One region of the Serratia rubidaea genome, then DNA from elsewhere that is predicted to be linked to it. Evidence: predicted binding sites of a transcription regulator. Region 1 holds the regulator's gene; each other region holds the start of a gene.

Region 1 (10,733 bases):
TCATCATGGTAGTCGGGCTGGTCTATGGCGCTTATGCGACGGTTGCGCCAATGACTTTTCTCGCTTATTTGGTGACGAAATTTTGGGGGAGGGAGTTGGTTCGCCACAAACTTGTTCAGGGTAAAATTACGCTGTTTTTATCATTGATCTTATTGTTGTTTTTTGTGGCGATACTGTGTTTGCCCGGGGACAGTCAGCGGTCATGGCCCGTCGTCTATTTTCTCTGTATTGGCTTAATCTTTAACATGCTGTTCTTATTCCATAACAGGGAGGGCGAGCACCCGCTCTATCAGCGCATTGGCGCGATGTTTTTTGTCTCCTGCGGTTTGATGCTTATCGCACCGATTCCCAAGGCGTTGTCAAATTACCCCATGATGATGTTGGGTTACCGTTCTTGGCCGAGCGACGCCATCTTGATGGATGCTGAGCACCAGAAGCGCATTCAAGGCTATGCCGCTCTGGTCGGCGTCCCGGTAAAAACCTGCCGGGTGGGTGAGGATCGTTACGTCAGCGACGATATCACTCTGGTGTGGGATAGCGCTCAGGACGGGAAGCAGTTTATTCGCTTCAAACAGGATGATACGTTTTTGTTTCCGCTGCAGGGCGGGCAGCCGTTAGAGAAGATTAAAAAAGGAAAAAGGCAGTTGTGCCGCGACGCGGTATAATCAGGTCCTGTTTCACTGTTGACGTTTACCATGCTGCTGCTGATCGATAATTACGACTCCTTTACCTACAACCTTTATCAATACTTCTGCGAGCTTGGCGCCGAGGTGGTGGTAAAGCGCAATGATGAACTGCAGCTGGCCGATATTGACCGGCTGGCGCCGCAGCATCTGGTGATCTCCCCTGGCCCCTGCACACCGAACGAGGCCGGCATTTCGCTGGCGGCGATTGCGCACTTTGCCGGCCGGCTGCCGATTCTGGGCGTCTGCCTGGGGCATCAGGCGCTGGGGCAGGCATTTGGCGCCGATGTGGTGCGCGCGCGTGAGGTGATGCACGGCAAAACGTCGGCGATTCGCCATACGGACAGCGGCGTTTTTCGCGGGCTGAATAATCCGCTGACGGTAACGCGCTATCATTCGCTGGTGTTGGACGCCAAAACGTTGCCGGACTGTTTTGAGGTGACCGCCTGGAGCGAGCGCGACGGCATGCGCGATGAGATCATGGGCATTCGCCATCGCACGCTGGCGCTGGAAGGGGTGCAGTTCCATCCGGAGAGCATCCTCAGCGAGCAGGGGCACGCGCTGCTGAGTAATTTCCTTAAAAGTTAATCGGTTATAAGTTTTTCGCCATTATCGATGATTTTGGTTTGCCCTTGATTGGTTTTTTATGCATATTTTATGACTATATTGTCACTTTGGTGGCGGCGTTAAAAAACCAATCTCTTGAGGTGGAACCCAATAATGACGGAAAAACATGCGGTCAATCGCAGCACGTTCGATCAGGTGATTTTGCCGGTTTATGCACCGGCGCAGTTTGTGCCGGTAAAGGGCCAAGGCAGCCGCGTGTGGGACAGCGAGGGGAAAGAGTATATCGATTTCTCCGGCGGCATCGCCGTTACCGCATTGGGCCACTGCCACCCGGCGCTGGTGGCGGCGCTGCAGCAGCAAAGCGAAACCCTGTGGCATACCAGCAATGTGTTCACCAATGAACCGGCGCTGCGGCTGGCCAGCAAACTGATTGACGCCACCTTTGCCGACCGGGTCTTTTTCGTCAACTCCGGCTCGGAAGCCAATGAGGCGGCCTTTAAACTGGCGCGCCACTATGCCATTACCCGCCACAGTCCGTATAAAACCAAAATTATCGCCTTCTATAACGCCTTCCACGGCCGGACGCTGTTTACCGTCTCGGTGGGCGGGCAGGCGAAATATTCCGACGGCTTCGGGCCAAAGCCGGCCGATATCGTGCACGTGCCGTACAACGATCTGGCGGCGGTCAAGGCGGTGATGGACGACAGCACCTGCGCGGTGGTGATGGAGCCGATTCAGGGCGAAGGCGGCATTACGCCGGTGGACGCCGAGTTCCTACAGGGCGTGCGCGCGCTGTGTGACCAGCATCAGGCGCTGCTGGTGTTTGATGAGGTGCAGAGTGGTATGGGACGTACCGGCAAACTGTTTGCCTATATGCACTACGGCGTGACGCCGGATATTCTCACCACCGCCAAAGCGCTGGGCGGCGGCTTCCCGATCAGCGCGATGCTGACCACCGAGGAGATTGCCTCCGCCATGCAGGTCGGCACGCACGGCAGCACCTACGGCGGCAACCCGCTGGCCTGCGCGGTGGCCGAGGCGGCGCTGGAGGTGATCAATACGCCGCAGGTGCTGGACGGCATTACGCAGCGCCATGCGCTGTACGTGGCCAAACTGCAGCAGTTGGCCGAGAAATACGGCGTGTTCAGCGATATTCGCGGCATGGGGCTGCTGATCGGCGCTGAACTTAGCGCGGCCTATCAGAATAAGGCGCGGGATTTCCTGGCGGCTGCGGCCGCGCATGGCGTGATGATCCTGAACGCCGGACCTAACGTTATCCGTTTTGCGCCGTCATTGGTGATTGAACCGCAGGATATTGAAGAAGGGATGGCGCGTTTTGAGCGTGCGGTGCAGGATGTGGTGAATGCGGCATAAGCTACCCTTGCCGTCAGCATAAAAAACGGCGCGTATGCGCCGTTTTCTTATTAATTAACGCGTGCCATAAACGACGATGGTTTTGCCGTGTGCGGAGATCAGGTTTTGATCTTCCAGCATTTTCAGGATGCGGCCGACCGTTTCGCGTGAGCAGCCGACGATCTGACCAATTTCCTGACGTGTGATTTTAATTTGCATACCGTCAGGGTGGGTCATGGCGTCCGGCTGTTTCGCCAGGTTCAGCAGGGTCTGCGCAATGCGGCCGGTAACGTCAAGGAAGGCGAGGTTACCCACTTTCTCCGAGGTGACCTGCAGGCGGCTGGCCATTTGCGCGGAAAGGCGCATCAGAATATCCGGGTTGACCTGGATCAGCTGGCGGAATTTCTTATAGGAAATTTCAGCTACTTCACAGGCGGTTTTTGCTCTCACCCAGGCGCTGCGCTCCTGGCCTTCTTCAAATAATCCAAGCTCGCCGATGAAATCCCCCTGGTTGAGGTAGGACAGGATCATCTCTTTACCTTCTTCATCTTTAATCAGCACCGCAACGGAGCCTTTCACGATGTAGTAGAGCGTTTCGGCCTTTTCACCTTGGTGAATCAGCGTACTTTTGGATGGATATTTGTGGATATGGCAATGAGACAGGAACCATTCGAGAGTCGGGTCTGTTTGCGGTTTGCCGAGAACCATTCGCTATTATCCTCTGTTGTAATCGCTGCCTTGTAACACAGGGATCAAAGATCCCTGTTAAACGCGTTGATAACCGGTAATGCATGCGGGCTATAAACAGGTTTTGAGGCGTGCCGTAAAATACGCTATTGCCCTTAGCATATTAACTTGCTGACGGTGCTGCAAGCTACATTCTGTTAACATCTCGCTGAAGATGCGTTTCCTTGGGCAGATCCCTGAAAAATCGGTGTCCAAAAAAGAGTTATTGCGGTTTGTTTGTAGCATAGAGTGAGGCGAGTGTCTTCTGTTGTCTCGCTTCAGCATGACCAGCATCAGGTTCCGTTGCCAGTTTTAGTGCGAAAGCGTAGTCTGATTTTAAGAAATTAACCGGAGTGAGCAGTATGCAGGCAAGAGTGAAATGGGTGGAAGGATTGACCTTCCTCGGTGAGTCCGCGTCGGGCCATCAGGTGATAATGGACGGGAATGCCGGGGAAAAAGCGCCGAGCCCGATGGAGATGGTGCTGATGTCGGTGGGCGGCTGCAGCGCGATCGACGTGGTGTCGATTCTGCAAAAAGGCCGCAACGACGTGCGCGACTGTGAGGTAAAACTCAGCTCACAGCGCCGGGAAGAGGCGCCGCGCACCTTTACCGCGATCAATCTGCATTTTATCGTCAGCGGTAAAGGGCTGAGCGACAAGGTGGTGGAGCGGGCGGTCAATCTGTCCGCCGAAAAGTACTGCTCGGTATCGCTGATGCTGAGCCAGGCGGCAACGGTGACCCACAGTTTTGAAATCCGCGCCGTGGAATAACTTCACCCGGCGTGCGCCGGGTGCGAAGCCCGTAAGGCGCGCGCCGCTATTCGATCTTTTTCCCTTCCAGCAGGCGCTGCACCAGCGGCGCCATAATCAGCTCCATCGCCAGCCCCATTTTGCCGCCCGGCACCACCAGCGTATTGATATGCGAGATAAATGACCCCTGCAGCATCGCCAGCAGATAGGGGAAGTCGATCTGATCCAACCCGCGGAAGTGAATCACCACAAAGCTTTCATCCAGCGAAGGGATGGCTTTGGCGGCGAACGGGTTGGAGGTGTCGACCGTCGGCACCCGCTGGAAGTTGATATGGGTGCGGGAAAACTGCGGCGTGATGTAGTTGATGTAGTCTTCCATCGAGCGCACCACCGAATCCATGACCGCTTCGCGCGAATGGCCGCGTTCGCCGGTATCGCGGATCAGCTTTTGGATCCACTCCAGGTTAACGATGGGCACCACCCCGACCAGCAGATCGACATGGCGCGCCACGTCGTGCTGGTCGGTCACTACGCCGCCGTGCAGGCCTTCATAGAACAGCACGTCGGTCGGCGATGGCAACGGCTCCCACGGCGTGAAGGTGCCGGGCACCTGGTTGTAGGGCACCGCTTCGTCATAGGTATGCAGGTATTTGCGCGAGCGGCCGCTGCCGCTTTTGCCGTATTCGATAAAGCTCTGCTCCAGCAGGCCGAAGTCGTTGGCCTCCGGGCCGAAGTAGCTGATATGGCGGCCGAGGTCGCGCGCTTTACGGATCGCGGCGTCCATTTCCGGCCGGGTATAGCGATGGAAGCTGTCGCCTTCCAACTGCGCGGCGCGGATATCCAGCTGCTGGAATATTTTGCGGAACGCCACGCTGGTGGTGGTGGTGCCGGCGCCGCTGGAGCCGGTCACCGCGATTACGGGATGTTTGGCGGACATACTTGGGTTACTCCGTAGTAATAAAGCGCGCGTATCAGAGAATAATTTTTAGTGTGGTTGATACATTTTTGCCAGCGGCAAGCTGCGCGAGTTGGTTTGCAAGATGTCCATTGTTACCTGATTTTTGCCGTCAGTCATAGGGCGCCGGCGCGATTAACTCTCCTGCCGGCCGGCGCGCAGCTGTCCGCGGGGCATGATATTGACGGTTTCATGCAGCTCCGACCAAACCAGCACCACCTCGCCGCTCTGCAGCTGGCGGCGCACGTCGGCCACTTTCTGCTCCAGCGAGCGTTCATGCTCGCCGTAGTCGGTGCCTTCACGCAGCACGAAGGCTTCAATCAGGTTATTCAGCGTACTGCTGTCCAGTTCTTTCCAGGGAATAATCACGTTATTTATCCAGATAAGGGGTAAGCCAGGCGGGAATGCGCTGTTCCAGCCACATTTGCGGTTTGTGCAGCGTGCCGCCGACAAAGCCGACGTGGCCGCCGCGCTCGGTCAGCTGATATTCGATATTGGGCGGCAGCGCGCTCAGATCGGGGATCACCGCGTCGGTCATAAAAGGATCGTCTTTGGCGTGGATGATCAGCAGCGGCGTTTGGATCTCCGGCAGCAACGGCAGCGCGCTGCAGCGCCGGTAGTAGTCGGTGGCGTCGCGGAAGCCGTGAATGCGCGCGGTAATGGCGTCGTCAAAGTCGCGCATCCGGCGCAGTCCTTTGAGCTGCGGCAGCCGCAGCGGCAGCGACGCCGGGTCGCGCAGCAGCTTGCGGGTGGCGTTCTGCTTGAGCTGGCCGAGCAGGTAATGCTGATAGACGCGGGAGAAGCCCTGCTCCATCCGCAGGGAGCACGGCTCCAGCATCAGCGGCGCGCTGACCACCACTGCGGCGTCCAGCAGGCTTGCCTGGTGCTGCTGCGCCAGATAGCAGGCCAGCATATTGCCGCCGAGCGAAATGCCGACCGCGGCGGTGGGAGCGGCGCCATGGGTATCCCGCAGCCAGCGCAGGAAAAAGCGGGCGTCTTCCGTTTCGCCGGAATGATAAATGCGCTGCTTGCGGTTGGGCACGCCGCTGCAGCCGCGAAAGTGCATCACCACGCCCAGCCAGCCTTTTTCACGCCAGGCGTGCAGCAGGCCGTGGGCATAGGGGCTGTAGAAGCTGCCTTCCAGGCCGTGGAACAGCACCACCCGGGGCTTATCACCCGCGTTTGCGGGGTCCTCGCTCCAGGCCAGATCGACGAAATCACCGTCGGGCAGCTCCAGCCGCTGCCAGTGCGGTTGCAGCAGCACGCGGCGGCGCACCAGCCGCGGCAATAGGGTTTGCAGATGCGGGTTGCTGGCCCCGCTCAGGGGACGAAAGGTTTCATGCATAAGGTGAATAAAAATCTTGTTGGCGACTATTGTGTGATCAATAGCGCACTGTTAGCTTCAATGTCATCTGTTAACCATCATACTGCAAAAATCGCGCATGGGTGAGGAGCGCCCGTTTCATGGAATTAAGTTTGTTTCTTTCGCTGCTGGGCTTCCTGTGGGTGGCCGCGATTACCCCTGGCCCGAACAACATGCTGCTCACCACCTCCGGCGCCAATTTTGGCTTTATGCGTTCGCTGTGGCTGATGATGGGCATTATGCTCGGCATGCAGAGCATTTTGCTGCTGGTGGCGTTCGGCGTTGGCAGCCTGATCCTGGTCTACCCTTCATTACACCTGATCCTGAAAATCCTCGGCAGCGTCTACCTGCTGTGGCTGGCGTGGAAAGTGGCGACCGCCGCCTATGAAAAACTGGAGACCGATATTGCGCCGCCCAGGCCGGTACGGCTGTATCAGGGCTGGCTGCTGCAGTTTCTCAACCCCAAGGCCTGGCTGATGGCGCTGGGCGCGGTGGCCAGCTTTAGCCTGGAGGGGGAGCGATATAACGCGTCGATCGTGGCCATCGCAGCGGGGATTTTTGTAGTCAATATCATTGCCGGGATCGTCTGGCTTGGATTCGGCACCGTGATCGGCCGCCTGCTGCGCAGCAAGAAAGCCTGGGTGATCTTTAACGTTTCCATGGGATTGCTGACCGCGGCCTGCGCGCTGCTGATCTGGCATTAAGGAGTAAATCATGAGTGAAAACTACTTCCACGTTGATGCCTTTACCGGCGCGGGACTGCGCGGCAACCCGGCGGGCGTGTATCTGCTGAAACAGCCGCTGGAGACGGCGCAGCTGCAGGCGATCGCCAATGAGCTGCAGCTGCCGGAGACCAGCTTTGTCTGGGACGACGGCGATGTGCTGAGCATCCGCTGGTTTACGCCGCATCGCGAGGTGGACCTGTGCGGACACGGTACGCTGGCGGCGGCGCATGTGATGTTCAACGTGGTGAACCCGGGGCTGAACGACCTGCGTTTTCGCTCCGCCAGCGGCGAACTGTACGTCAAACGCGACAGCGAAGAGGCTGAGCGGCTGATTCTGGATTTCCCCAGCCGGGCGCCGCAGCGCGTCGCGCCGCCGGCCGCGGTGACGCAGTTGCTGGGCGTTACGCCGCAGGAGACCTGGCAGGCCACGGCGCTGCTGGCGGTGCTGGAGAGTGAAGCGCAGGTGAGGGCGCTGCAGCCGGACATTCCGGCGCTGATTGCCGCCGCCGGCCGGGCGGTGATCGTCACCGCGCCGGGTGAGACGGTGGATTTTGTTTCCCGTTACTTCACGCTGGACGGTGGAGAAGACCCGGTGACCGGCTCCGCCCACTGTACGCTGATGCCATATTGGAGCGCGCGTCTGGGGCGCCATACGCTGCGGGCCCGGCAGATATCCGCCCGCGGCGGTGAGCTGTTTTGCCGCCAACACGGCGAACGCACCCTGCTCGGCGGCCACGCCAGGATCTTTTTACGCGGGGAAATTCTCGGGTGAATGGCCGCAGCACGGCAGGTGCTGCGGCGCAAGGGTTACTTGAGCCCGTCGGTTTTGAGCAGGCTGTCTAGCAGGCTGAGGTCGGATTTGTACGCCAGCGTGTCGTTTTCCAGCAGCTGAGCGTGCTTTTGTTTGAAGGCCGAGTGCAGTGAGCGCAGGATTTCCAGGCCCTGAGTGTTGATGCTGCCGGAAGCGCCGTGAATATCCAGCTGGCTGGAAAGCTTATAGCCTTCGTCCAGTAACTTAAGCGTGTGGGGCAGGTAGCGCTCAAGAAACTCGCTGCCCGGTTTAACGTCATTGGGATCCTGCAGTATGCACTGTTGTATCAGTCGGGCGTATTTGACGATGCCGTTCAGCTCGGTTTGCATCGTTTTGGGGAGCGCGGGATAGCTCTCCAATGTGACGATAATTTGCTCTCCTTTTGTGCTGAGCCAGCTCTCGTCTCCTGCTTTTGCTTCGTCGCCGGCGTTCGCTGCGGCCGCGTTTTGTTCCGCACCGGCCGTTTGACGGGGGGCGGGCCTGGTCGCAGCGTTGATCGTTTTGGCGACCCTTTTGGACAACGGCAGGCTAAGGTATGCGGAAAGCAGAAATAGCGCTGTGAAGATGCAGAGGTAACCGTAATGATGAACGCCTTCATACATCGTATTGTAATCCAGCAGCATCAGCAGCCATAGCAGCAGGTACCACAGGTGTATCCAGCCCAGCTCGCTGCGTTGCGATAACAGATGCAGCATGAAAAACATGGATGCAGCCCAGACGCCCGCGGCACCCGTATCGCCGATGAACACCCAGATAAGAGCAGCCAGCAATCCCCAGGCCATGCTGCGCTGATCGTACAGCAGTCCGCGGAAAAGCAGCACCAGGCTTAGCCAACAGAGGAGGATGGGGGTGTTTTGACTGACTTCCTCGGGACTCATGCTGGCATGCAGGGGCGCGAGGTCAGGCGAGCCTATTTCGGTGGCAATTTTGAGATAGAAGCTCGCGACGATCGACAGAACAATCTGTGTGACGAATTTAAACAAGTGGCTGTTTTCATAGCGCGCGCGAAAGCCGGAAACGTTAATCAAGGTCATAGGCGGAGAAAAGTCTAATCCGTAAGTTGTTAAAAGCGTTCAGCATTGTGCTGAACGCCGGTTAGGCATTGGCTGCCGGACGCTGGTTTGCCGCAATGGCCGCCAGCCGGCTGCGCAGCTCCTGCTCCATGCCCGCCAGCTCTTTTTCCACCTCGGCGCGGCGCACCCGCGCTTCGCTGGCGATGGTTACGGTGTCCTCAATGGTGCTGAGTAAACGGCCCTGTACGTCGCGCAGCGTTTCAACATCCACCAGGGAGCGTTCCACCTCGCGTGCGGTTTCCAGCGTGCCCGTTTGCAGCAGCTCGGCGTTGCGGCGCAGCATGTCGTTGGTGGTATCCGCCACGTCTTTTTGCAGCTTGGCCGCCTGTCGCTGAGAGTTGAGCGACAATGCCAGCACGATTTGGCTTTTCCAGACGGGGATGGTGGTGAGAATGCTGCTTTGGATTTTCTCCGCCAGCGATTGGCTGTTGCTTTGCATCAGGCGGATCTGCGGCGCTGTCTGGACGGCAATGGTGCGCGACATCATCAGGTCATGCAGCCGGCGTTCAAAGCGCTGGACGCCTTCCATCAGGTCGCGCACGTACTGGGCATCCATGGCGTCGCTGGAATGGGCCGCTTTTTCTTGCGCCAGGCGCAGTTCCCCGTTCTGTATCAGCGCCAGCTTTTGCTTACCGGCGATAATGTGCAGGTTAATCTGTTGGAAGAACTCGCGGTTGTGAGTAAATAGTTGTTCCAGCGTGGCGATATTACGCAGCAGCTCCACCATCGTCTGTTCGAGCTTTTTGCTGATGTTGTCCACCTGCTGCGCCAGCGTTTGATATTCCGCCATGGTGCGTTCAATTTTATTGAAGAGGCGCCCCAGCAGCGGCAAGGAGGCGAGCAGGCTTTTCTTTTCACCAAACGCGCTTAAATCGACGGCTTTCACTTTGCCCAGCAGGTCGGTGAGCTGCTCGCCGATCGCGCCGGCATCCTTGGCTCTCACCTCTTGCATCAGCGCTTCGGAAAAGCGCGAAATGCTGTTCATGGTTTTGGCCGCATAGGCAATGGACAATACCGGATCGGTGATATCGATCTGTTCGACCAGGCGCTGGACTTCGTCCTGTTCCTGTAAAGTCAGCTGTTCGTCAGCAAGCTGGGGCAGATCTGTGGGGGAGACGGCAGAAACAGGGCTGCCGGTCTGTGTAGTCATGGATAAATCAGGGGTATTTTCCATTAAGAAAAGCATCCTTGTGATAAATGGCGGCACAGATATATGGCCGATTAAGGCGTTATTTTCAGACAATGTTACCTTGCGTTTAGGCGAGAAGCCAGATTACCGCGCGCTTATCCATGGTAAGAGTGTGTGCAATATCTTGCGTGAGCGGGTAAGTTTTATTTCTATAAAGAATAAAGAAGACTTTTTTATTCTTTTACGCCTAGATACGCTCAGATAAAACTGTTGGCAACTGAACAGATCGTTATCAACGGAGCAGAATATGGCGGGCAAACTCTTTTCTCTACGCGGCGCGGCGTTGTTGGCGCTGTCGCTGATGGCGGCCAGCGCGCAGGCGGTCGATGTGACCGTCGCCTATCAAACCTCGGCGGAGCCCGCCAAAGTGGCGCAGGCGGAAAATAGTTTTGCCAAACAGTCCGGCGCCAAGGTCGACTGGCGTAAGTTTGACAGCGGTTCCAGCGTGCTGCGCGCGCTGGCCTCCGGCGATGTGCAAATCGGCAATATCGGCTCCAGCCCGCTGGCGGTGGCCGCCAGCCAAAAACTGCCGATTGAGG
Region 2 (10,733 bases), 2.0 Mb from region 1:
TGCCGCGCCGGCGGCCAGTCGCGCCACACCGGCTCAACGCCGGCGGGCAACCACAGCTTGCGCCCCAGTTCAATCCACGAGCAGGGCTGGTGAAAATCCGAGCCCTGCGACGCCAACAGCTGAAAATCCCGGGCGTACTGCGCCAGCTGCGTGCGTTCGTTCGGCGCCTGCTGACACTGTGCGACCTCCATCGCATCCCCACCGTGCTCGGCAAAATACGCCAGCAGGCGTTTTAGCCATTTCGCCGTTAAATCATAACGGCCGGGGTGGGCGACCACCGCCTGTCCGCCGGATTGATGAATCACATCAATAGCTTGTTCTATTGTACACCACCGTGGCGGAACGTAGCCGGTTTTCCCCTTGGCCAGATATTTTTTAAACACCTGGCCGATATTGTCAGCGGCGCCGACCTCCACCAGATAGCGGGCAAAGTGTCCGCGCGTCACCGCCCCGCCGTCGGCCAGCCGCTGCGCGCCTTCGAAGGCGCCGTCAATACGCGCCTTGGCCAGACGTACGCCGATCTCCTGCGCGCGCTGCTGGCGCCGTGCAATCTGCTCAGCCAACAGCTGCACCATCGCCGGATGCGCCGGATCGATGCCCAGACCGACGATATGGATCTCGTGATTTTCCCACAGGGTGGAGATCTCCACGCCGTTGACCAGCTGCAGCGGCAGCGCATGCTGCGCAATGGCCGCCGCAGCCGCCGCCAGCCCGTCGGTGGTGTCGTGGTCGGTAATCGCCAGTACCCCGACGCGCATCTCCGCCGCCCGCTGCACCAGCTGCGCTGGCGTACAGGAACCGTCTGAGGCGGTGGTATGGCTATGAAGATCGTACAGAGTAAAGGCGGAGGATGGCGATGTGCTGTCAGTCAAAAGAAATATCCTGCAATGGCTTAGCTTTTTATCATAACCGCTAATGCCACCCGGACGGAAATCTATTCTCCGGCCCCGGCGGTGCGGTTGGCTGAAAACAATTCACCACACGGATAAAAACATTCCCCGTTAAAAGGGGTTGACATCGCCACCACGAACCAGTTAACTAGTACACAAGTTCACGGCAATCCCCGTGTTGGATGATAATTAGCGAGAATACGACAATGAACAAACCGCAGCTCTCTCTTCTTCGTTGGTGGCGTACCTCCCTTTCGCGGGCGGTGTAATCACGCATACCTGTCATCCGACAATGCAGATTCTCCAGGCCCGCCGTTATGCGGGCTTTTTTTTGGACAAGATTTAACGGGAAGTACAGTCAATGAGCAAACCACAACTGACATTACTTAAGGCGCAGGCCAGCTACCGGGGCGACCCCACCACCCTGTTCCACCAGCTGTGCGGCGCCCGGCCGGCCACGCTGCTGCTGGAGTCGGCGGAAATTGAAAGCAAACAGGATCTGCAGAGCCTGCTGGTGATCGACAGCGCGCTGCGCATTACCGCGCTGGGGCGCCAGGTCAGCCTGCAGGCGCTGACCGCCAACGGCGCCGCGCTGCTGCCGCTGCTGGATGAGGCGCTGCCGGACGAAGTGCAGATTGCGGTGCGCCCTTACGGCCGTGAACTGACTTTCCCGCCGATTGATGCGGTGCAGGATGAAGACGCGCGTCTGCGCTCGCTGTCAGTATTCGACGCGCTGCGCACGCTGCTCAAGCTGGTCGACTCTCCGGCCGACGAACGCGAGGCGATGCTGCTGGGCGGCCTGTTCGCCTACGACCTGGTGGCCGGTTTTGAAGATCTGCCGCAGCTGCGCCAGGACCAGCGCTGCCCGGACTTCTGCTTCTATCTGGCGGAAACGCTGCTGGTGCTGGATCACCAGCACAGCGTCGCCCGCCTGCAGGCCAGCGTATTCACCGGCGACGATGCCGAGCAGCTGCGTCTGCAACAGCGTCTGCAACAGGTACAACAGCAGCTGCAGCAAACGCCGCAGCCGATCCCGCATCAGACGCTGGAAACGATGCAGCTGAGCTGCAACCAGAGCGATGAGCAGTACGGCGCGGTGGTCAGCGAGATGCAGCAGGCGATCCGCCACGGGGAGATTTTCCAGGTGGTGCCGTCGCGCCGCTTCTCTCTGCCTTGCCCGATGCCGCTCGCCGCCTACCAGACGCTGAAGGACAACAACCCCAGCCCGTATATGTTCTATATGCAGGACAACGACTTCACGCTGTTCGGCGCCTCGCCGGAAAGCGCGCTGAAATATGACGCGAGCAACCGGCAGATTGAAATTTACCCGATTGCCGGCACCCGCCCGCGCGGCCGCAGAAAAGACGGCTCGCTGGATCGGGATCTCGACAGCCGCATTGAACTGGAGATGCGCACCGACCATAAAGAGCTGGCGGAGCACCTGATGCTGGTCGATCTGGCGCGCAACGATCTGGCGCGCATCTGCCAGGCCGGCAGCCGCTACGTGGCAGACCTGACCAAAGTGGACCGCTACTCCTTCGTGATGCACCTGGTGTCACGGGTGGTGGGTACGCTGCGTCAGGATCTGGACGTGCTGCACGCCTATCAGGCCTGCATGAATATGGGCACGCTGAGCGGTGCGCCGAAGGTGCGCGCCATGCAGCTGATTGCCGACAGTGAAGGCAGCCGCCGCGGCAGCTACGGCGGCGCGGTGGGCTACTTTACCGCCACCGGCGATCTGGATACCTGCATCGTCATTCGTTCCGCCTATGTGGAGGACGGCATCGCCACCGTGCAGGCCGGCGCCGGCGTGGTGCTTGATTCCGTTCCGCAGGCGGAAGCCGACGAAACCCGCAACAAAGCACGTGCCGTGCTGCGCGCCATCGCCACCGCGCATCATGCCAAGGAGGTGTTCTGATGGCCGATATCTTACTGCTCGACAACGTCGACTCATTTACCTACAACCTGGTGGACCAGCTGCGCGCCAGCGGTCATCAGGTGGTGATTTACCGCAACCAGATCGCCGCCGAGGTAATCATCGACCGGCTGAACCAGCTGGAACAGCCGGTGCTGATGCTGTCGCCGGGGCCTGGCGCGCCGGCCGACGCCGGCTGTATGCCGGAACTGCTGCAGCGCCTGCGCGGCCGGCTGCCGATTATCGGTATCTGTCTGGGGCATCAGGCGATCGTGGAGACCTACGGCGGCCACGTCGGTCAGGCCGGCGAGATCCTGCACGGCAAAGCCTCGGCCATTCGCCACGACGATGACGCGATGTTTGCCGGTATGGCGAACCCGCTGCCGGTCGCGCGCTACCATTCGCTGGTGGGCAGCAATATCCCCGCCGCCCTGACGGTCAACGCCCGCTTTGGCGATATGGTGATGGCGGTGCGGCACGACGCCGATCGCGTCTGCGGCTTCCAGTTTCACCCGGAATCGATCTTAACTACCGACGGCGCACGCCTGCTGGAACAAACGCTGACCTGGGCGTTGGCGCAGCCGCCGAGGGGGGCAGAATAATGCAGCCTATTCTTGAAAAACTGTACCGCGCCGAGTCGCTGAACCAGCAGGAAAGTCAGCAGTTGTTCAGCGCCATCGTGCGCGGCGAACTGGAAGCCAGCCAGCTGGCCGCCGCGTTAATCAGCATGAAGGTGCGCGGCGAGCAGCCGGCGGAAATTGCCGGCGCGGCCAAGGCGCTGCTGGCGGATGCCGAGCCGTTCCCACGCCCGGATTACCCGTTTGCCGATATCGTCGGCACCGGCGGCGACGGCACCAACAGCATCAATATCTCCACCGCCAGCGCCTTTGTCGCGGCGGCGTGCGGCGCCCGGGTGGCCAAACACGGCAACCGCAGCGTCTCCAGCCGTTCGGGATCTTCCGATCTGTTGGCGGCCTTCGGCATCCGTCTGGATCTGCCGGCCGAACAGGCGCGGCAGGCGCTGGATGATTTGGGCGTCTGTTTTCTGTTCGCCCCGCAGTACCACACCGGGTTCCGCCACGCGATGCCGGTGCGTCAGCAGCTGAAAACCCGCACGGTGTTCAACGTGCTGGGGCCGCTGATTAACCCGGCGCGGCCGCCGCTGGCGCTGATCGGCGTTTACAGCCCCGAGCTGGTGCTGCCGATCGCTGAAACGCTGCGGGTGCTGGGCTATCAGCGCGCCGCCGTGGTGCACGGCGGCGGCATGGACGAAGTGGCGATCCACACCAGCACGCAGGTGGCGGAACTGAATAACGGCGACATCACCACCTATACCCTGACGCCGGCGTCGTTCGGCCTGCCGAGCTACCCGCTGGAGGCCTTGCTGGGCGGTACGCCGGAAGAAAACCGTGACATTCTGGCGCGGTTGTTACAAGGTAAAGGCGAGCCTGCTCACGCCGCAGCAGTAGCGGCTAACGTCGCGTTACTGCTGAAATTGTTCGGACAGGAAGATCTGCGCCAAAACGCGCAGCAGGCATTAGCGATGATTGACAGCGGCCAAGCCTATGAGCGCGTGACCGCGCTGGCAGCAAGAGGATAAATGATGCAGGAAACCGTGCTCAACAAGATTGTTCGTGATAAGGCGCACTGGGTCGCAGCACGACAGCAACAGCAGCCGCTGGCCAGCTTTCAGCACCAGCTGACGCCCAGCAAACGCAGTTTTTATCATGCGCTGCAAGGCGCCAGAACGGCGTTTATTCTCGAATGCAAGAAAGCCTCGCCCTCCAAGGGGCTGATTCGGGAAGATTTTAATCCGGCGGAGATCGCCGGCGTCTATAAAGAGTACGCCTCGGCCATTTCCGTACTGACCGATGAAAAGTACTTCCAGGGCAGCTTTGACTTCCTGCCGCTGGTCAGCGGCGTCGTCAGCCAGCCGGTATTGTGCAAAGACTTTATCATCGACCCGTACCAGATTTACCTGGCGCGCCACTATCAGGCCGACGCCATCTTGCTGATGCTGTCGGTGCTCAGCGACGAGCAGTACCGCCAGCTGGCGGCCGTCGCGCACAGCCTGGAGATGGGCGTGCTGACCGAAGTGATCAGCGAGGAAGAGCTGCAGCGGGCGATTACGCTCGGCGCCAAGGTGGTCGGCATCAACAACCGCGATCTGCGCGATTTGAGCATCGACCTGAACCGCACCCGCACGCTGGCGCCGCAGGTGCCGCACGGCGTCACGGTGATCAGCGAGTCCGGCATCAATAACTACGGCCAGATCCGCGAACTCAGCCGCTTCGCCAACGGTTTTCTGATCGGCAGCGCGCTGATGTCTGAGCCGGATCTGCACACGGCGGTGCGCCGCGTGATCCTCGGCGACAATAAAGTCTGCGGCCTGACCCGCCCGCAGGACGCCGCGGCGGCCTATCAGGCCGGCGCCAACTATGGCGGGCTGATTTTTGTCGGCCGCTCACCGCGCTATGTGGACATCAGCCGCGCGCGCGAAGTGATCGCCGGCGCGCCGCTGAAATACGTCGGCGTATTCTGCGACGCGCAGGTCGACACCGTGGCGCAGACCGTTGAACGCCTGGGCCTGCGCGCCGTACAGCTGCACGGCGCCGAAGATCAGGACTATATCAGCGCCCTGCGCGCACGCCTGCCCGCCGGCTGCCAGATCTGGAAAGCGCTGAGCGTCAAAACGCAGGTGCCGGCGCGTAATCTGCAGCATGTTGACCGTTATCTGCTGGATAACGGCGCCGGCGGCACCGGCCAGCGCTTCGACTGGAGCGTACTGCACGGCGAAACGCTGGATAACGTGCTGCTGGCCGGCGGCCTGAGCGCCGACAACTGTATCGAAGCCGCACAGCTCGGCTGCGCCGGTCTGGATTTCAATTCCGGGGTAGAGAGCGAACCCGGCATCAAAGACGCACAGCGCCTGAGCGCCGTCTTCCAGACTCTGCGCGCATATTGAACGGCAGACATTTTTAACGAATTAACGCATAGGACGGGAAACCCCATGACGCTGCTTAACCCTTACTTTGGTGAATTTGGCGGAATGTACGTGCCGCAAATTCTGATGCCGGCTTTGATCCAACTGGAAGAAGCCTTTGTCAGCGCCCAGCGCGATCCAGAGTTTCAGGCCGAATTTATCGACCTGCTGAAAAACTACGCCGGGCGCCCTACCGCACTGACGCTGTGTAAAAACCTGACCGCCGGCACTAACACCAAGCTGTATCTGAAACGTGAAGACCTGCTGCACGGCGGCGCCCACAAAACCAACCAGGTGCTGGGACAGGCGCTACTGGCGAAACGCATGGGCAAGACCGAAATTATCGCCGAAACCGGCGCCGGCCAGCACGGCGTGGCGTCGGCGCTGGCCAGCGCGCTGCTGGGGCTGAAGTGCCGGGTTTATATGGGCGCCAAAGACGTTGAGCGCCAGTCGCCGAACGTCTTCCGCATGCGGCTGATGGGCGCCGAGGTGATCCCGGTGCACAGCGGCTCCGCCACGCTGAAAGACGCCTGCAACGAAGCGCTGCGCGACTGGTCCGCCAGCTATGATAAGGCGCACTATATGTTAGGCACCGCCGCCGGCCCGCATCCCTACCCGACCATCGTCCGCGAATTCCAGCGCATGATCGGCGAAGAAACCAAGGCCCAGGTGCAGGAGCGCGAAGGTCGCCTGCCGGATGCGGTATTGGCCTGCGTCGGCGGCGGCTCCAACGCCATCGGCATGTTCGCTGATTTTATCGATGAAACCAGCGTCAAACTGATCGGTGTCGAGCCTGCCGGGCTGGGTATCGAAACCGGCCAGCACGGCGCACCGCTGAAACACGGCCACGTCGGCATCTACTTTGGCATGAAGTCGCCGATGATGCAGACCGCGGAAGGCCAGATCGAAGAGTCCTATTCGATCTCCGCCGGGCTGGACTTCCCGTCCGTCGGGCCGCAGCACGCCCATCTGAACAGCATCGGCCGGGCGGACTATGTCTCCGTCACCGATGACGAAGCGCTGGAGGCCTTTAAGGCGCTCTCGCGCCACGAAGGCATCATTCCGGCGCTGGAGTCCTCCCACGCGTTGGCGCACGCCTTGAAAATGATCCGTGAAACGCCGCAGAAAGAGCAAATTCTGGTGGTGAACCTGTCCGGCCGCGGAGATAAAGACATATTTACCGTTCACGATATTCTGAAAGCACGGGGAGAAATGTGATGGAACGTTATCAGCAACTGTTCAAACGCCTGGCGAGCCGGCAGGAAGGCGCCTTCGTGCCGTTTGTCACGCTGGGCGACCCCAACCCGACGCTGTCGCTGCAGATTATCGATACGCTGATTGAAAATGGCGCGGATGCGCTGGAGCTGGGCATCCCCTTCTCCGATCCGCTGGCTGACGGCCCGACGATTCAGAACGCCACGCTGCGCGCCTTTGCTGCCGGCGTGACGCCAAGCCAGTGCTTTGAGATGCTGGCGGCCATCCGCCAGAAGCATCCCGATATCCCTATCGGCCTGCTGATGTACGCCAATCTGGTGTTCCATAAGGGCATTGATAATTTCTATCAGCGTTGCGCCGACGTCGGCGTGGATTCGGTGCTGGTGGCCGACGTGCCGTTTGAAGAGTCCGCGCCGTTCCGCGCCGCCGCGCTGCGTCACGATATTGCGCCGATCTTTATTTGCCCGCCGAACGCCAATGACGATCTGCTGCGGGAGATTTCGTCGCACGGCCGCGGTTACACCTATCTGCTGTCCCGCGCCGGGGTTACCGGCACCGAAAGCCGCGCCCAGCAGCCGCTGAACCACCTGATCAATACGCTGCGTGAATACCATGCCGCACCTGCGCTGCAAGGTTTTGGTATTTCGGAGCCGTCTCAGGTGCGTGACGCGTTGCAGGCCGGCGCCGCCGGGGCGATTTCCGGCTCCGCCATCGTGAAAATCATTGAACAGCATCAGCAACAGCCGGCAGAGATGCTTGCCAAGCTGGGCAAGTTCGTCAGTGAGATGAAAGCCGCCACCCGCGGCTAAGCCCTGGCTTTACCGGGTGCGCCCCACGCGCCCGGTATTTAAGAATATCCTCACTATATTTCCCGTTATCTGATTGACTAATCCGCCCGTTGTTTCACACTTGTGATGTCTGCGCCCGCAGACCAAGGTAATCTGTGGTTAAAAAAATAACATGGCATGGAGAGTAACTATGAAGCTATTTAAAACCCTTGCAGCTCTGTGTATGGCCGGCGTCATGGCGCTGGCGGTAACGGCCTGCGCGCCGACGGCGAAATCAGAAGGAACGGGCGGCTATATTGACGACACGGTCATCACCACCAAGGTGAAGTCGGCGCTGCTGGCGGATAAAAATATCAAATCGCGGGAAATCAGCGTGGAAACCTTTAAAGGGCGCGTACAGCTAAGCGGTTTTGTCAGCTCCAGCGCAGACGCCAACCGTGCGGTGCAGGTTACCCGCGGCGTCGCCGGCGTGAAGTCGGTAGAAAACGTGATGCAGTTGAAGTAAACGCTAAGGAGGCGCTGCAGGGCGCCTCCCCATCAGACATCGGTTCCGGCTTAGAAACGGTAGCCGGCGCCGAACATAAACACCCAAGGATCCAGGCGCGTATCAATGCTGTGATTGCCGCCGGCCGCATCGTTAAAGCGCACTTTGGTTTCGATGTTCATCCACCACACTGACATGTTCAGCATCCAGTGCTCATCCAGGTTATAGTCCAGACCGGCCTGCGCGGCGACGCCCCAGGAGTCTTTCAGGCTCAGGTTGCTCAGCCCGGTGTCCTTGCCTTTCTGATTGAATTTTTCATCAAAGAAGGTGGTGTAGTTGACGCCCACGCCCATGTAAGGACGCAGTTTGTCCTGGCGATCGCCAAAGTAATATTGCGCCATCAGCGTCGGCGGCAGGTGATGCACCGTCGCGATATCGCCGCTGACCGCCTGGCCGCTGAGCGACACCTTATGACGGAACGGAGTTGCCGCCAGTAATTCAACGCCGATATTGTCCGTCACCATATAGCCGAAAGTCAGCCCGAGCTGGGTATTGTTGCTGGCGCTGAACGACCCCTGTCCCAGCACATCATCCGAACCGGTGGTCGGACGCACCGTCGCTGCGCCGGCGCGCAGCAGGAAATCCCCGGCCTGATGCGCACTTGCCGCCATTGGCACCATTGGCGCAACCATCGCCGCCAATACCACTGCTAAAGTAGTTTTCTTCATCATCATCCATTCCATATGTGTGGTTTCTAGCCCTGCCGAATATACCTATTACAAGGTATTTTTGATCGCATGGAGATCACATCTTATGTGTAAAAATATTAATTCGCACAAAAATCAGGGTTAGCTAAGCGATTAATAAATCAAGAATTGATCTAAATCAAAAAAGCCTATTTGTTGCGAAAAATGTAAACACGTGAAATTTCAGTTGCGGAAATAGGTGGCGCTGAGTAATTTTTTCGCTCCCTGTTGGTTTTGGTTGGTGGCCGTTAGGAGATGGTGGCAATCAAGATGAGCGAAATTCTCAATCCCTGTGTAAGTTGTGGCGCGTGCTGCGCCTATTTCCGCGTGTCGTTTTATTGGGCTGAAGGCGATGACGGCGGCGGCGTAGTGCCAAGCGCGCTTACCGAGCCGTTAACCCCGTTCCTGCGCTGTATGCAGGGGACCAACAGCAAGTCCCCGCGCTGCACTGCGCTCGACGGTGAAATCGGCCGGGCCGTATCCTGTTCGATCTACCTGAACCGGCCGACGCCGTGCCGCGAGTTTGACGCCTCCGGCGAAAACGGCCTGCGTAATGAGGCCTGCGACCGCGCGCGCGAACGCTACGGCCTGCCGCCGCTGCCCGTTGCCCTGCCGCTTACGCTGCCGGAGACGATAATCGCTGAAGAAATCAGCGCCATAGCGCTTGCGGGGTGCCACAGCGAGCCGGAACAAGGTACAATCCACCACTGATTATCTCTGTTCCCGACGCCAAGGAGTCTGCATGTCTATCACGGCTAACACTGTGTACCGTGACAGTTTTAACTTTTTCCGCAACCAGCTGGCCACCATCCTGCTGCTGTCGCTGCTGACCGCGTTTATTTCGATACTGCTCGATCAGGCCTTCCAGCCCGATGCCGAGCAGCTCAAGATACTGGACGCCGCGTTTTCAGAGCTCTCCTCATCCGCCGGGATGGGGCTGCAGGAGTTTGTGGCGCAGATGACCCCGGAACAGCAAGTGGTGATGCTGAAGAAATCAGCGGCCGCCACCTTTGCCGCACTGGTGGGGAATCTGCTGTTGGTCGGCGGTATGCTGACGCTGATCCGCCTGGTTTCTCAGGGTCAGCCGGTCAGCGCGCTGCGGGCGATTGGCGCTTCCGCGCCGGAGCTGCCGCGCCTGCTGCTGCTGCTGTTTATCTGCACCCTGCTGATTCAGCTCGGCCTGACGCTGTTTGTCGTGCCCGGGGTGATTATCGCCATCGCCTTTTCGCTGGCGCCGGTGATCTGCTCTGCGGATAAGCAAGGCGTGTTCGCCTCACTGCGTCAGAGCGCCAAGCTGGCCTTTGCCAACGCCCGGCTGATCGTACCGGCCATGATGCTGTGGCTGGCGGCCAAGCTGCTGGTGTTGCTGCTGGTCAGCCACCTCTCGGCGCTGGCGCCAAGCGTCGCCGGCGTGGTGCTGACCGCGTTGAGCAACCTGGTGACCGCGTTGCTGCTGGTGTACCTGTTCCGTCTGTATATGCTGTTGCGCCACTGATCGGCGCGCCAGCAAACAATCAGGGCACGCTTCGGCGTGCCCTTTTATTTTCCCGGTTCGTCGCGTGCCAATCTGTGACGGTGTCACTCAATGACTCCCCGCTTATTCGGCCGCGCTGGCGCTGACCGCTTTCCATGGTAAATTATTAACGGACGCTATTGCGTCGGGTGGGTAACATGGCCGGAACGCACGTTGGTAATGTTATGCAAATTCTTGC
Region 3 (10,733 bases), 1.9 Mb from region 1:
TCGGTTAACATCGAAGGCCCTTTTTACTCAATACAGAAAGCAAGTTCTTACTATGGCTCAAGTCGCGAAAAAATTATTGGTGACGTGCGCGCTACCGTACGCAAATGGTTCCATCCATCTCGGCCACATGCTCGAGCACATCCAGGCGGATATCTGGGTTCGTTACCAACGAATGCGCGGCAACGAAGTTCATTTCATTTGCGCGGACGACGCGCACGGCACGCCAATCATGCTGAAAGCACAGCAGCTGGGCGTCTCGCCGGAAGACATGATTGCCGAAATGAGCCAGGAGCATCAGCAGGATTTCGCCGGTTTCAACATCAGCTACGACAACTACCACTCGACGCACAGCGAAGAGAACCGCGAGCTGTCCAGCCTGATTTACCGTCGCCTGAAAGAGAACGGCTTTATCAAGAACCGGACGATTTCTCAGCTGTACGATCCGGAGAAAGGCATGTTCCTGCCGGACCGCTTTGTGAAAGGCACCTGTCCGAAGTGTAAATCACCGGATCAGTACGGCGATAACTGCGAAGTGTGCGGCGCCACCTACAGCCCGACCGAGCTTATCGATCCGAAGTCCGCGGTGTCCGGCGCCACGCCGGTCATGCGCGACTCCGAGCACTTCTTCTTCGACCTGCCGTCCTTCAGCGAAATGCTGCAGGCGTGGACGCGCTCCGGCGCGCTGCAGGAACAGGTGGCGAACAAAATGCAGGAGTGGTTCGACTCCGGCCTGCACCAGTGGGACATCTCCCGCGACGCGCCCTATTTCGGCTTCGAAATTCCCGACGCGCCGGGCAAATACTTCTACGTCTGGCTGGACGCGCCGATCGGCTACATGGGTTCCTTCAAGAACCTGTGCGACAAGCGTGGCGACCTGGACTTCGACGAGTTCTGGCGCAAGGACTCCACCACCGAGCTGTATCACTTTATCGGTAAAGACATCGTCTATTTCCACAGCCTGTTCTGGCCGGCGATGCTGGAAGGCAGCAACTTCCGCAAGCCGACCAACCTGTTCGTTCACGGCTATGTGACGGTTAACGGCGCCAAGATGTCCAAATCGCGCGGCACCTTTATCAAGGCCGGCACCTACCTGAAGCATCTGGACGCCGACTGCCTGCGCTATTACTACGCCGCCAAGCTGTCGTCGCGCATCGACGACATCGACCTCAACCTGGAAGATTTCGTGCAGCGCGTCAACGCCGATATCGTCAACAAGGTGGTCAACCTGGCGTCGCGCAACGCCGGCTTTATCAAGAAACGTTTCGACGGCCGTCTGGCGGACCAACTGGCGGATCCGGCGCTGTATCAGACCTTTACCGATGCGGCCGACAGCATCGCCGACGCCTACGCCAGCCGCGAATTCAGCCGCGCCGTGCGTGAAATCATGGCGCTGGCGGATCTGGCCAACCGCTATGTGGACGAGCAGGCGCCGTGGGTGGTGGCGAAGGAAGAGGGTCGCGACGCCGATCTGCAGGCTATCTGCTCAATGGGCATCAACCTGTTCCGCGTGCTGATGACCTACCTGAAGCCGGTACTGCCGTCGCTGGCGCAGCGCGCCGAAGAGTTTCTGAACGGCGAACTGAGCTGGGACAGCATTCAGCAGCCGCTGTTGGGTCATCAGGTCAACGCCTTTAAGGCGCTGTTCAACCGTATCGATCTCGACAAGGTCAACGACATGGTCAACGCGTCCAAAGAAGATCTGATCGCCAGCCAGGCGCCGGCAGTCACCGGTCCGCTGGCGGACGATCCGATCCAGGACGCCATCACCTTTGACGACTTCGCCAAAGTGGATATGCGCATTGCGCTGATCAAAAGCGCCGATTTCGTTGAAGGCTCGGACAAACTGCTGAAGCTGCAGCTGGATCTGGGCGGCGAAAACCGTCAGATCTTCTCCGGCATCCGTTCCGCTTACCCGGATCCGAAGCTGCTGGAAGGACGCCTGACGATCATGGTCGCCAACCTGGCGCCGCGCAAAATGCGCTTCGGCATCTCCGAAGGCATGGTGATGGCCGCCGGCCCGGGCGGGAAGGAAATCTTCCTGCTGAGCCCGGACAGCGGCGCACAGCCGGGCATGCAGGTGAAGTAACGCCGTCAACGCAACAAGGGTCGAGCCAGCTCGGCCCTTTTTTATGGTCGTCACGCAGCGCAACGCCGCCAGCATCAGTGGTTAATCCTGTCATTCTCCCCTGCGGCGGAAATTACCGCTGTTTCGCACTTTCCGTACCGCCGCCCGCCGCCAATAGGCTATGTTATCAACTCTGATTTAATGACCGAGCATCCACGGGTGATGTTATGAAGGGATTCCCACCGCTAATCAACACGCTGCTGGCTACCTCGCTGGTGCTGACCATCGGCCGCGGCATCACGCTGCCGTTTATCGCCATTTACCTCAGCGAGCACTTCCGTCTGCTGCCCGCCGGCGTTGGCGTGATCCTCGGCTGCAGCCTGAGTATCGGCATCATCACCAGCCTGTACGGCGGCTATCTGGTGGACAAGTTCAGCAAAAATACGCTGATGGTCGCCGCCATTGTGCTGTACGGGCTGAGCTTCTTCCTGATGCCGTCGATCGCACGCCCGGGCGGCATGGTGGCGCTGCTGGCGGTACTGCATACCACCTACTCGGTGCTGAGCATCACCATCAAGGCCTGTTTTGCCGAATGGCTGCCGGTTGCGCAGCGCACCCGCGCCTTCTCCATGAACTACACGCTGATCAACGTCGGCTGGGCGATCGGCTCCTCGCTCGGCGTCTGGGTGGCCGGCTTCGGGGTTCTGCTGCCGTTTTATCTGTCCGGCGGCCTGACGCTGCTGGTGGTGATCGTGCTGCATTTCCGCCTGCGCCGCTCGCCGTCGCCGCCGGCAGCGGCAGGCGTCTCCGCCCCCCTGCCCGCCAGCTTCCGCCAGACGTTCGGCATTCTGCGCCGCGACCGGCGGCTGATTTTCTTTACCCTCGGCAGTACGCTGGGCGCGGTGGTCTTCGGCCAGTTCACCGGTTACCTGTCGCAGTATCTGATTATCGCCACCAACGCGGAATTCGCCTACCGGGTCATCGGGCTGGTGATGCTGGTTAACGCCTGCATGGTGATTGCGCTGCAATATCTGCTGAGCCGCGGAATGCGGCAGGACAATATGCTGCGCTGGCTGGCGTTCGGCACGCTGTTCTTCGTGCTCGGCCTGCTGGGCTTCGCGCTGGCCGGACAGTCGCTGTGGCTGTGGGCGTTGGCGATGGCGGTTTTCACCCTGGGCGAAATCATCGTGATCCCGGTGGAATACATGTTTATCGACTTTATTGCACCGGCGCATCTGAAGGGCAGCTACTACGGCATGCAGAACCTCAGCAACCTCGGCGGCGCCGCCAACCCGGTGCTGTGCGGCTTGCTGCTCAGCTACGCCGCGCCGCCGCTGATGTTCGCCATGCTGATCGCCGCGGCGCTGTTCAGCCTGCTGTTCTTTTTCCTCGGGCACCGGCTGGCACAGCGCCAGCCGACGGAGCCGTTGGCCGAACAGGCGTCATCTACACTTAACTCGTAACGTCAATAGCCAGGATGGGCATGGCTGGGATAACGATTTTTCATGATTGGTTATGTGGCGCAGATCACAGTTTAATTGTATGATGAATGCATCCGTTAAACAGGAAGGCTTATGAACAAGATGCTCACATCATGTTGGCAATACCTTAGAGCATTCGCTTTGATTTACCTGTGTCTGCTGATCGGCAACGCGGTCTCCGCCCTGCTGCCGATCGCCATTCCCGGCAGCATTCTCGGCATGCTGCTGCTGTTCGCCCTGCTGGCCCTGCAGCTGCTGCCGGCCGCCTGGGTGCGTCCCGGCTGCAACCTGCTCATCCGCTATATGGTGCTGCTGTTTGTGCCCATCGGCGTCGGGGTAATGCAGTACTACCGGGAGATTTTCGACCATCTGGCGCCGCTGGTGGTCGCCTGCGCCGCCAGCACCCTGATCGTCTTGGTGGCCGTGGGGTACTCATCCCACTATTTTCATCGCGAACGCCCGCTGGTCGGCAAGCAGAACGACGCCGAGGGGGATAAATAATGTTGCATACCATCTGGTGGTCGCTGCCGTTAACCCTGCTGGTGTTTTTCGCCGCGCGCAAGCTGGCGCAGAAACTGAACATGCCGCTGCTCAATCCGCTGCTGGTCTCTATGGCGGTGATCATTCCGCTGCTGCTGCTGACCGGCATTCCCTATAAGGACTATTTTCAGGGCAGCAAAATCCTCAACGATTTGCTGCAGCCTGCGGTAGTCGCGCTGGCGTTTCCGCTGTATGAGCAGCTGCACCAAATCCGCGCCCGCTGGAAATCAATTATCGCGGTGTGCTTTATCGGCAGCCTCGCCGCGATGATCAGCGGCGGCGCCATCGCCCTGTGGATGGGCGCCACGCCGGAGATTGCCGCGTCCATCCTGCCCAAATCGGTCACCACGCCGATCGCCATGGCGGTGGCGGAATCACTCGGCGGCATCCCGGCCATCAGCGCGGTGTGCGTGATTTTTGTCGGCATCCTCGGCGCCGTGCTCGGCCATACGCTGTTCAACGCGCTGAAGATCACCACCAAATCCGCCCGCGGCCTGGCGATGGGCAGCGCTTCGCACGCGCTGGGCACCGCCCGCTGCGTGGAGCTGGATTACCAGGAAGGCGCTTTCGGTTCGCTGGCGCTGGTGATCTGCGGCATTATCACCTCGCTGCTGGCGCCGTTTTTATTCCCGGTGCTGTTGCACCTGTTCGCCTGAGGCTAAAACTTGCGATATATCGCGCAATATCGCCACCGATTACATTAATTTCATCAATAAGTAGATATAAATCACATTTTATCCGCTAAAGGCTGCCTAGAATGTCCTCCCGTTAACACTGGAGAGACGTTCTATGCATCCGCGTTTTCACACCGCATTCAGCACCCTGCCCGACACATTGCAATCCGCCCTGCAGCCTTATCTGGACGCAGCTGATTTTCCGGCCATGTTCAGCGCCGAGCAGGTTGAAGCAATCAAGCAGCGCTGCGGGCTGGACGATGATGCGCTGGCGTTTGCCCTGCTGCCGCTGGCCGCGGCCTGCTCGTTAACCCCGATTTCTCAGTTCAACGTCGGCGCCATCGCCCGCGGCGTCAGCGGCAACCTCTATTTTGGCGCCAATATGGAGTTCAGCGGCGCGCCGATGCAGCAGACGGTGCACGCCGAACAGTGCGTCGTCACCCACGCCTGGCTGCGCGGCGAAGCGGCGCTGGCCGCCGTCACCGTCAATTACACCCCGTGCGGCCACTGCCGCCAGTTTATGAATGAGCTGAACAGCGGCGGCGATCTGCGCATCCAGCTGCCGGGCCGCCCGGCCGCCACGCTCAGTCACTATCTGCCGGACGCCTTCGGCCCGCGCGATCTGGATATTCACACCCTGCTGATGGACCCGGCGGACCACGGCCACCGGCTGGCGCTGGACGACGCGCTGGCGATCGCCGCGCTCGACGCCGCCAACCGCAGCCACGCGCCCTACAGTCAGGCCCACAGCGGCGTAGCGCTGGAAACGAGCGACGGCAAGATCTACGCCGGTCGCTACGCGGAAAATGCCGCCTTCAACCCCAGCCTGCCGCCGCTGCAGGCTGCGCTGATCCTGCTGAATATGTCCGGCGGCGACTGCCGGCGCATCCGCCGCGCGGTGCTGGCGGAGCCGCAAAGCGCCGTCCTCAGCCAGCATGACGCCACCCGCGCCCTGCTGGCCGCACTCGGCTGCCGGACGCTGCAGCACCTCACCTTCTGATCCCCAGCGCGGGGCCGTCCGGCCCCGCAAATAACAGCCCTGCCCGGCGAATACAATGCCATTTACGTCTGAAAACACTTTTTTTAGTTAAATAAGTCTTTGATCGTCGATAATTAGCGCAACTTCCCTCATGATCCGATAACAATTACTGTACATATTTCCCTTATCTTTTAGGATCTGCGGTGATAAAAACAATCTGATACGTCTAAGAGTGAACTGATGGAACTTGAATACGAAAGCAAACGCCCGCTGTACATCCCTTACGCCGGCCCGATTCTGTTGGAATTTCCGTTACTTAACAAAGGCAGCGCCTTCACCGAAGAAGAACGCAGCCACTTCAACCTGCGCGGCCTGCTGCCCGAAGCGGTAGAAACCATCGAAGAACAGGTCGAGCGCGCTTACCGCCAGTATCAAGATTTCAAAAACGACAACGACAAGCATATCTACCTGCGCAACATCCAGGACACCAACGAAACGCTGTTCTACCGCCTGCTGGACTCGCACCTGAGCGAAATGATGCCCATCATCTACACGCCGACGGTCGGCGAGGCCTGCGAGCACTTCTCCGATATCTACCGCCGCGCGCGCGGGCTGTTTATCTCCTACCCGAACCGCGACCGCATTGACGACATGCTGCAGAACGCCACCAAGCAGAACGTGAAGGTGATCGTCGTCACCGACGGCGAGCGTATCCTCGGCCTCGGCGATCAGGGCATCGGCGGCATGGGCATTCCGATCGGTAAACTGTCGCTGTACACCGCCTGCGGCGGCATCAGCCCGGCCTATACGCTGCCGGTGGTGCTGGATGTCGGCACCAACAACCCTCAGCGCCTGAACGACCCGCTGTATATGGGCTGGCGTCACCCGCGTATTTCCGGCGATGAGTACCATGAGTTTGTCGAGGCGTTTATCCAGGCGGTCAAACGCCGCTGGCCAAACGTGCTGCTGCAGTTCGAGGACTTCGCGCAGAATAACGCCACCCCGCTGCTGAACCGCTACCGCGACGAAATCTGCTGCTTCAACGACGACATCCAAGGCACCGCGGCGGTCACGCTCGGCAGCCTGATCGCCGCCAGCCGCGCCGCCGGCTGCCGCCTGCGCGACCAGACCGTCACCTTCCTCGGCGCGGGTTCCGCCGGCTGCGGCATCGCCGAGCAGATTATCGCCCAGATGAAGTCGGAAGGCCTGAGTGAAGACGAAGCGCGGGCGCGCGTGTTTATGGTCGACCGCTTCGGCCTGCTGACCGACAAACTGCCGAACCTGCTCGACTTCCAGAGCAAGCTGGTGCAAAAGAGCGAGACGCTGGCGCACTGGAACGTGAGCAACGACGCCATCTCGCTGATGGACGTGGTGCGCAACGCCAAACCAAGCATTCTGATCGGCGTTTCCGGCCAGCCGGGGCTGTTCACCGAAGAGCTGATCCGCGAAATGCATCAGCACTGCCCGCGGCCGATCGTGATGCCGCTGTCCAACCCGACCTCACGCGTTGAGGCGCGCCCGGAAGATATCATCAACTGGACCGACGGCGCCGCGCTGGTGGCGACCGGCAGCCCGTTTGCGCCGGTCAACCACCGCGATCGCCAGTACCCTATCGCCCAGTGCAACAACTCGTATATCTTCCCGGGCATTGGCCTCGGCGTGCTGGCCTCCGGCGCGTCGCGCGTCACCGACGCGATGCTGATGGCCGCCAGCCGCGCGCTGGCCGACTGTTCGCCGCTGGCGACCGACGGCTACGGCGCGCTGCTGCCGGATATCGACGATATTCAGGGCGTGTCGAAATGCATCGCGATGGAAGTCGGCAAGGCCGCGCAGCTGCAGGGCGTGGCGGTGGTCACCTCAGAAGAAGCGCTGTCCAAAGCGATTGAGCACAACTTCTGGCGTCCGCAGTACCGCAGCTACAAACGCACCTCGTTCTGATCCGTCTCCCGCCGGCCAGCATCGTCTGGCCGGTTTTTCCTCATCCGATCTCCGCACCAACAAAAAGTGCCCTGCTGGGGCCCCATCCGCAGGTCGACCGCTTGCGTCAGATAGTCAGGTAAAGTAGCCTTAATCCACCTTTTTTCAGATTTATGCGCGTAAGGCCAAAACATGTGGAAACGCCTGATAATTAGCCTGTTCATCATCGCCACGGCGCTGATGTTAACGGCTATCGCGCTCGATCGCTGGATCAGCTGGAAAACCGCACCTTATATCTACGAAGAGGTGCAGCAGCTGCCGGATCGCCAGGTCGGCGTGGTGCTCGGCACCGCCAAATATTACCGCACCGGGGTGATTAATCAGTATTACCGCTACCGCATGCAGGGGGCGATTAACGCCTACAACAGCGGTAAGGTGAAGTATCTGCTGCTGAGCGGCGACAACGCGCTGCAGAGCTACAATGAGCCGATGACCATGCGCCGCGATCTGATCGCCGCCGGCGTGGCGCCGAGCGATATCGTGCTGGACTACGCCGGTTTCCGTACGCTGGACTCCATCGTGCGGACGCGCAAGGTGTTCGACGCCAACGACTTTATTATTATCACCCAGCGCTTCCACTGCGAGCGGGCGCTGTTTATCGCCCTGCATATGGGCATCCAGGCGCAGTGCTTCGCCGTGCCTTCGCCCAAAAATATGCTGTCGGTGCGCGTGCGTGAAATCTTCGCCCGTCTCGGCGCGCTGAACGATCTGTACATCCTCAAGCGCGAGCCGCGCTTCCTCGGGCCGCTGATCCCGATTTCCGCCATGCATAAAGTGCCGGAGGACGCCCAGGGCTATCCGGCGGTATCGCCGGAACAGCTGGTGGAATTGGAACAAAAACTGGCGGCGGAAAGGCAAAAGGCGCAGGCCAAATAAGCCCGCGGCCGGTATCTGCCGGCCGCGCTGCTTTCCTTACTCAGCGCCGCAGGTGGCGCTCTCCCTCGCCGGCGCCGAGCGCGGTCAGCCGACGCCACAGCCACTCTGCCGGCCCCTGTTCGAAATAGCGCAGCCACAGCTGTGAGAACAGCAGGTTCGCCAGCCACACCAGCGGCACTATCGCCACCAGCTGCCAGCGGTCAAGCTGCTGATAGAGGCCAAAGCGGTAGAACAGCGTGGTGCAGATCAGCGTTTGCAGCAGATAGTTACTGAGCGCCATACGGCCGACCTGCGTCAGCCAGCGCCCCAGCGGCCAGCGTGCCAGCCGCCCCCAGAAGCCGTAACACAGCGCCAGATAGCCCATCGCCTGCAGCGGCGCGCCCAGCTCGCGCGGCACCTGCAGCAAAAAGCCGCTCCAGCGGTAGTCCCACTGCAGATGCCACTGCAGCGCCACCGCCGGCAGCTGGATCAGCAGCGACAGCGGGATCAGCCAGGCCGCCTGCCGCCGGTAATACGCCGGCGCAAAGTGGCCGCGCAGCCAGCCGCTGCGCATCAGGCCGGCGCCGAACAGCATCAGCCCCGCCAGCTCCCAGCCGTACTGCGCGCCAATCGCCAGCAGGCTGGATGAGAGCAGATCCACCCGGTTGCGCCAGGCTTCCAGCCCGCCCTGCAGTTTCCACAGCTGTTCATACTGCAGATCCGCCGGGCCGGGCAGCCAGAAGCTGCCCGGCGTGCCATCGGTGGCAAAACTGAGCAGCAGCAACAGCGTAACGCCGATCCCATACAGCACCGCGCCGGTTTTCAGCAGGGTAAAGGTGTTTTTCGCTTCGCGGATCATGCGCCAGCACACCAGGCCGATCAGGCCGTACGCCAGCAGAATATCGCCGTCCCATAAAAAAATGCCGTGCCCCAGCCCGAACAGCACCAGCCAGCTCAGGCGCGCGCGGATCCAGCCTTTGCCGCGGTGCAGCAGCAGCTGCAGCCCCGCGCCGAACAATAGTGCAAACATCGCCAGAAACTTGGCCTGGGTGAACAGATCCAGCAGCGCCCAGGCCCAGGCGTCGGACAATGACGGCTGGCCCTGATAGGCCGGGTTAAGATACGCCGCTTTCGGCAGCCCAAAGGCGCTGATATTCATCAGCAGAATACCGAGAATGGCGATGCCGCGCGCGCAGTCCAGAGTGGCAATACGCGGCAGCGGCGCCGATGCAGGAGGGTTCATGAGATACCGCTGTTATTCAATCCAATAAAATACGCCCGCAGGCGCAACACCCGCCCCGCTCCCGATGGGAGCCGGGCGTTATATTAAGCATTAAAAATAGCGTAGATACCATCCTTTCGCTGGCGCTGCGGATGATTACAGGTGGGCAAGATGTTGGCGCACGATGTCGCGGCCAATTTCCAGTGAGGCGGTCGCCGCCGGGGAAGGCGCATTGCACACGTGCAGCGAACGGCGGCCGGTCACGAAGTGGAAATCGTCCACCAGCTTGCCGTCAGCCGTCAGCGCCTGCGCCCGCACGCCGGCGGGGCCGGGCTGAATATCCGCTTCCTGCAGCGCCGGGATCAGCCGGCGGGCGTTTTCCGTAAACCGGCGGCGCGACAGCGAACGCCGCACCTCCGCCAGCCCCTCGCCCATATAGCGGCCGGCAATCTTCCAAAAGCCGCGGTAGCTCAGCACCTCGCCCAGATCGCGCAGGCTGACGTCGCACTTGCGGTAGCCTTCGCGCTTGAATGCCAGCACCGCATTCGGCCCCACATCCCGCTTGCCGTTGTACATGCGGGTAAAGTGCACGCCGAGGAAGGGGAAGTCCGGGTTCGGCACCGGATAAATCAGGTGATTAACCAGATAGTTCTTTTCACTGTTCAGCACAAAATATTCGCCGCGGAACGGCACGATTTTCATGCCGGTGTCATACCCCGCCAGTTTGGCAATGCGGTCGCTGAACAACCCCGCGCAGTTGACCAGCCATTTGCCCTGATAGTTCTGCCCCGGCGTCTGCACCTCAACGCCGTCGCCGTGCTCGGCAATCCCCACCACCTGCCGGCCGAAGTGAATCTCGCCGCCGCGCTGTTGAACAATTTCCGCCAGCTTGGCGGCCACCTGCGCATAGTTGACGATGCCGGCGTCCGGCACCAGCAGC

The links. The regulator CRP, encoded in region 1, controls carbon source genes, mostly activating them, when cyclic AMP is high. The targets are predictions, from matches to a motif close to ATGTGANNNNNNTCACAT.
Region 2: the regulator CRP is predicted to act here: its motif matches at 9,149-9,166, upstream of ompW (outer membrane protein OmpW).
Region 3: the regulator CRP is predicted to act here: its motif matches at 3,581-3,598, upstream of I6G83_RS14435 (CidA/LrgA family protein).

The regions. Positions count from the first base shown of each region.
Region 1 is NZ_CP065640.1:1,141,308-1,152,040, reverse strand. Features, by position in the region: gene I6G83_RS05390 (hypothetical protein) at 1-665, shown strand, start outside; gene I6G83_RS05385 (aminodeoxychorismate synthase component II) at 696-1,271, shown strand; gene argD (bifunctional acetylornithine/succinyldiaminopimelate transaminase) at 1,404-2,624, shown strand; gene crp (cAMP-activated global transcriptional regulator CRP) at 2,679-3,311, opposite strand; gene I6G83_RS05370 (OsmC family protein) at 3,692-4,099, shown strand; gene I6G83_RS05365 (phosphoribulokinase) at 4,146-5,015, opposite strand; gene I6G83_RS05360 (YheU family protein) at 5,169-5,402, opposite strand; gene I6G83_RS05355 (hydrolase) at 5,404-6,378, opposite strand; gene I6G83_RS05350 (LysE family translocator) at 6,498-7,100, shown strand; gene I6G83_RS05345 (PhzF family phenazine biosynthesis protein) at 7,111-7,893, shown strand; gene I6G83_RS05340 (hypothetical protein) at 7,929-8,966, opposite strand; gene I6G83_RS05335 (toxic anion resistance protein) at 9,028-10,179, opposite strand; gene tauA (taurine ABC transporter substrate-binding protein) at 10,442-10,733, shown strand, end outside.
Region 2 is NZ_CP065640.1:4,149,620-4,160,352, forward strand. Features, by position in the region: gene rnm (RNase RNM) at 1-872, opposite strand, end outside; Trp leader region at 1,121-1,223, shown strand; gene I6G83_RS19495 (anthranilate synthase component 1) at 1,252-2,808, shown strand; partial or broken gene trpD (bifunctional anthranilate synthase glutamate amidotransferase component TrpG/anthranilate phosphoribosyltransferase TrpD) at 2,808-4,405, shown strand; gene trpCF (bifunctional indole-3-glycerol-phosphate synthase TrpC/phosphoribosylanthranilate isomerase TrpF) at 4,409-5,770, shown strand; gene trpB (tryptophan synthase subunit beta) at 5,816-7,006, shown strand; gene trpA (tryptophan synthase subunit alpha) at 7,006-7,812, shown strand; gene I6G83_RS19525 (BON domain-containing protein) at 7,982-8,296, shown strand; gene ompW (outer membrane protein OmpW) at 8,347-9,003, opposite strand; gene I6G83_RS19535 (YkgJ family cysteine cluster protein) at 9,292-9,732, shown strand; gene I6G83_RS19540 (YciC family protein) at 9,764-10,516, shown strand.
Region 3 is NZ_CP065640.1:3,065,830-3,076,562, reverse strand. Features, by position in the region: gene metG (methionine--tRNA ligase) at 53-2,086, shown strand; gene I6G83_RS14440 (MFS transporter) at 2,293-3,528, shown strand; gene I6G83_RS14435 (CidA/LrgA family protein) at 3,640-4,047, shown strand; gene I6G83_RS14430 (CidB/LrgB family autolysis modulator) at 4,047-4,742, shown strand; gene cdd (cytidine deaminase) at 4,876-5,760, shown strand; gene I6G83_RS14420 (NAD-dependent malic enzyme) at 5,980-7,677, shown strand; gene sanA (outer membrane permeability protein SanA) at 7,849-8,592, shown strand; gene yeiB (DUF418 domain-containing protein YeiB) at 8,633-9,814, opposite strand; gene lhgO (L-2-hydroxyglutarate oxidase) at 9,950-10,733, opposite strand, start outside.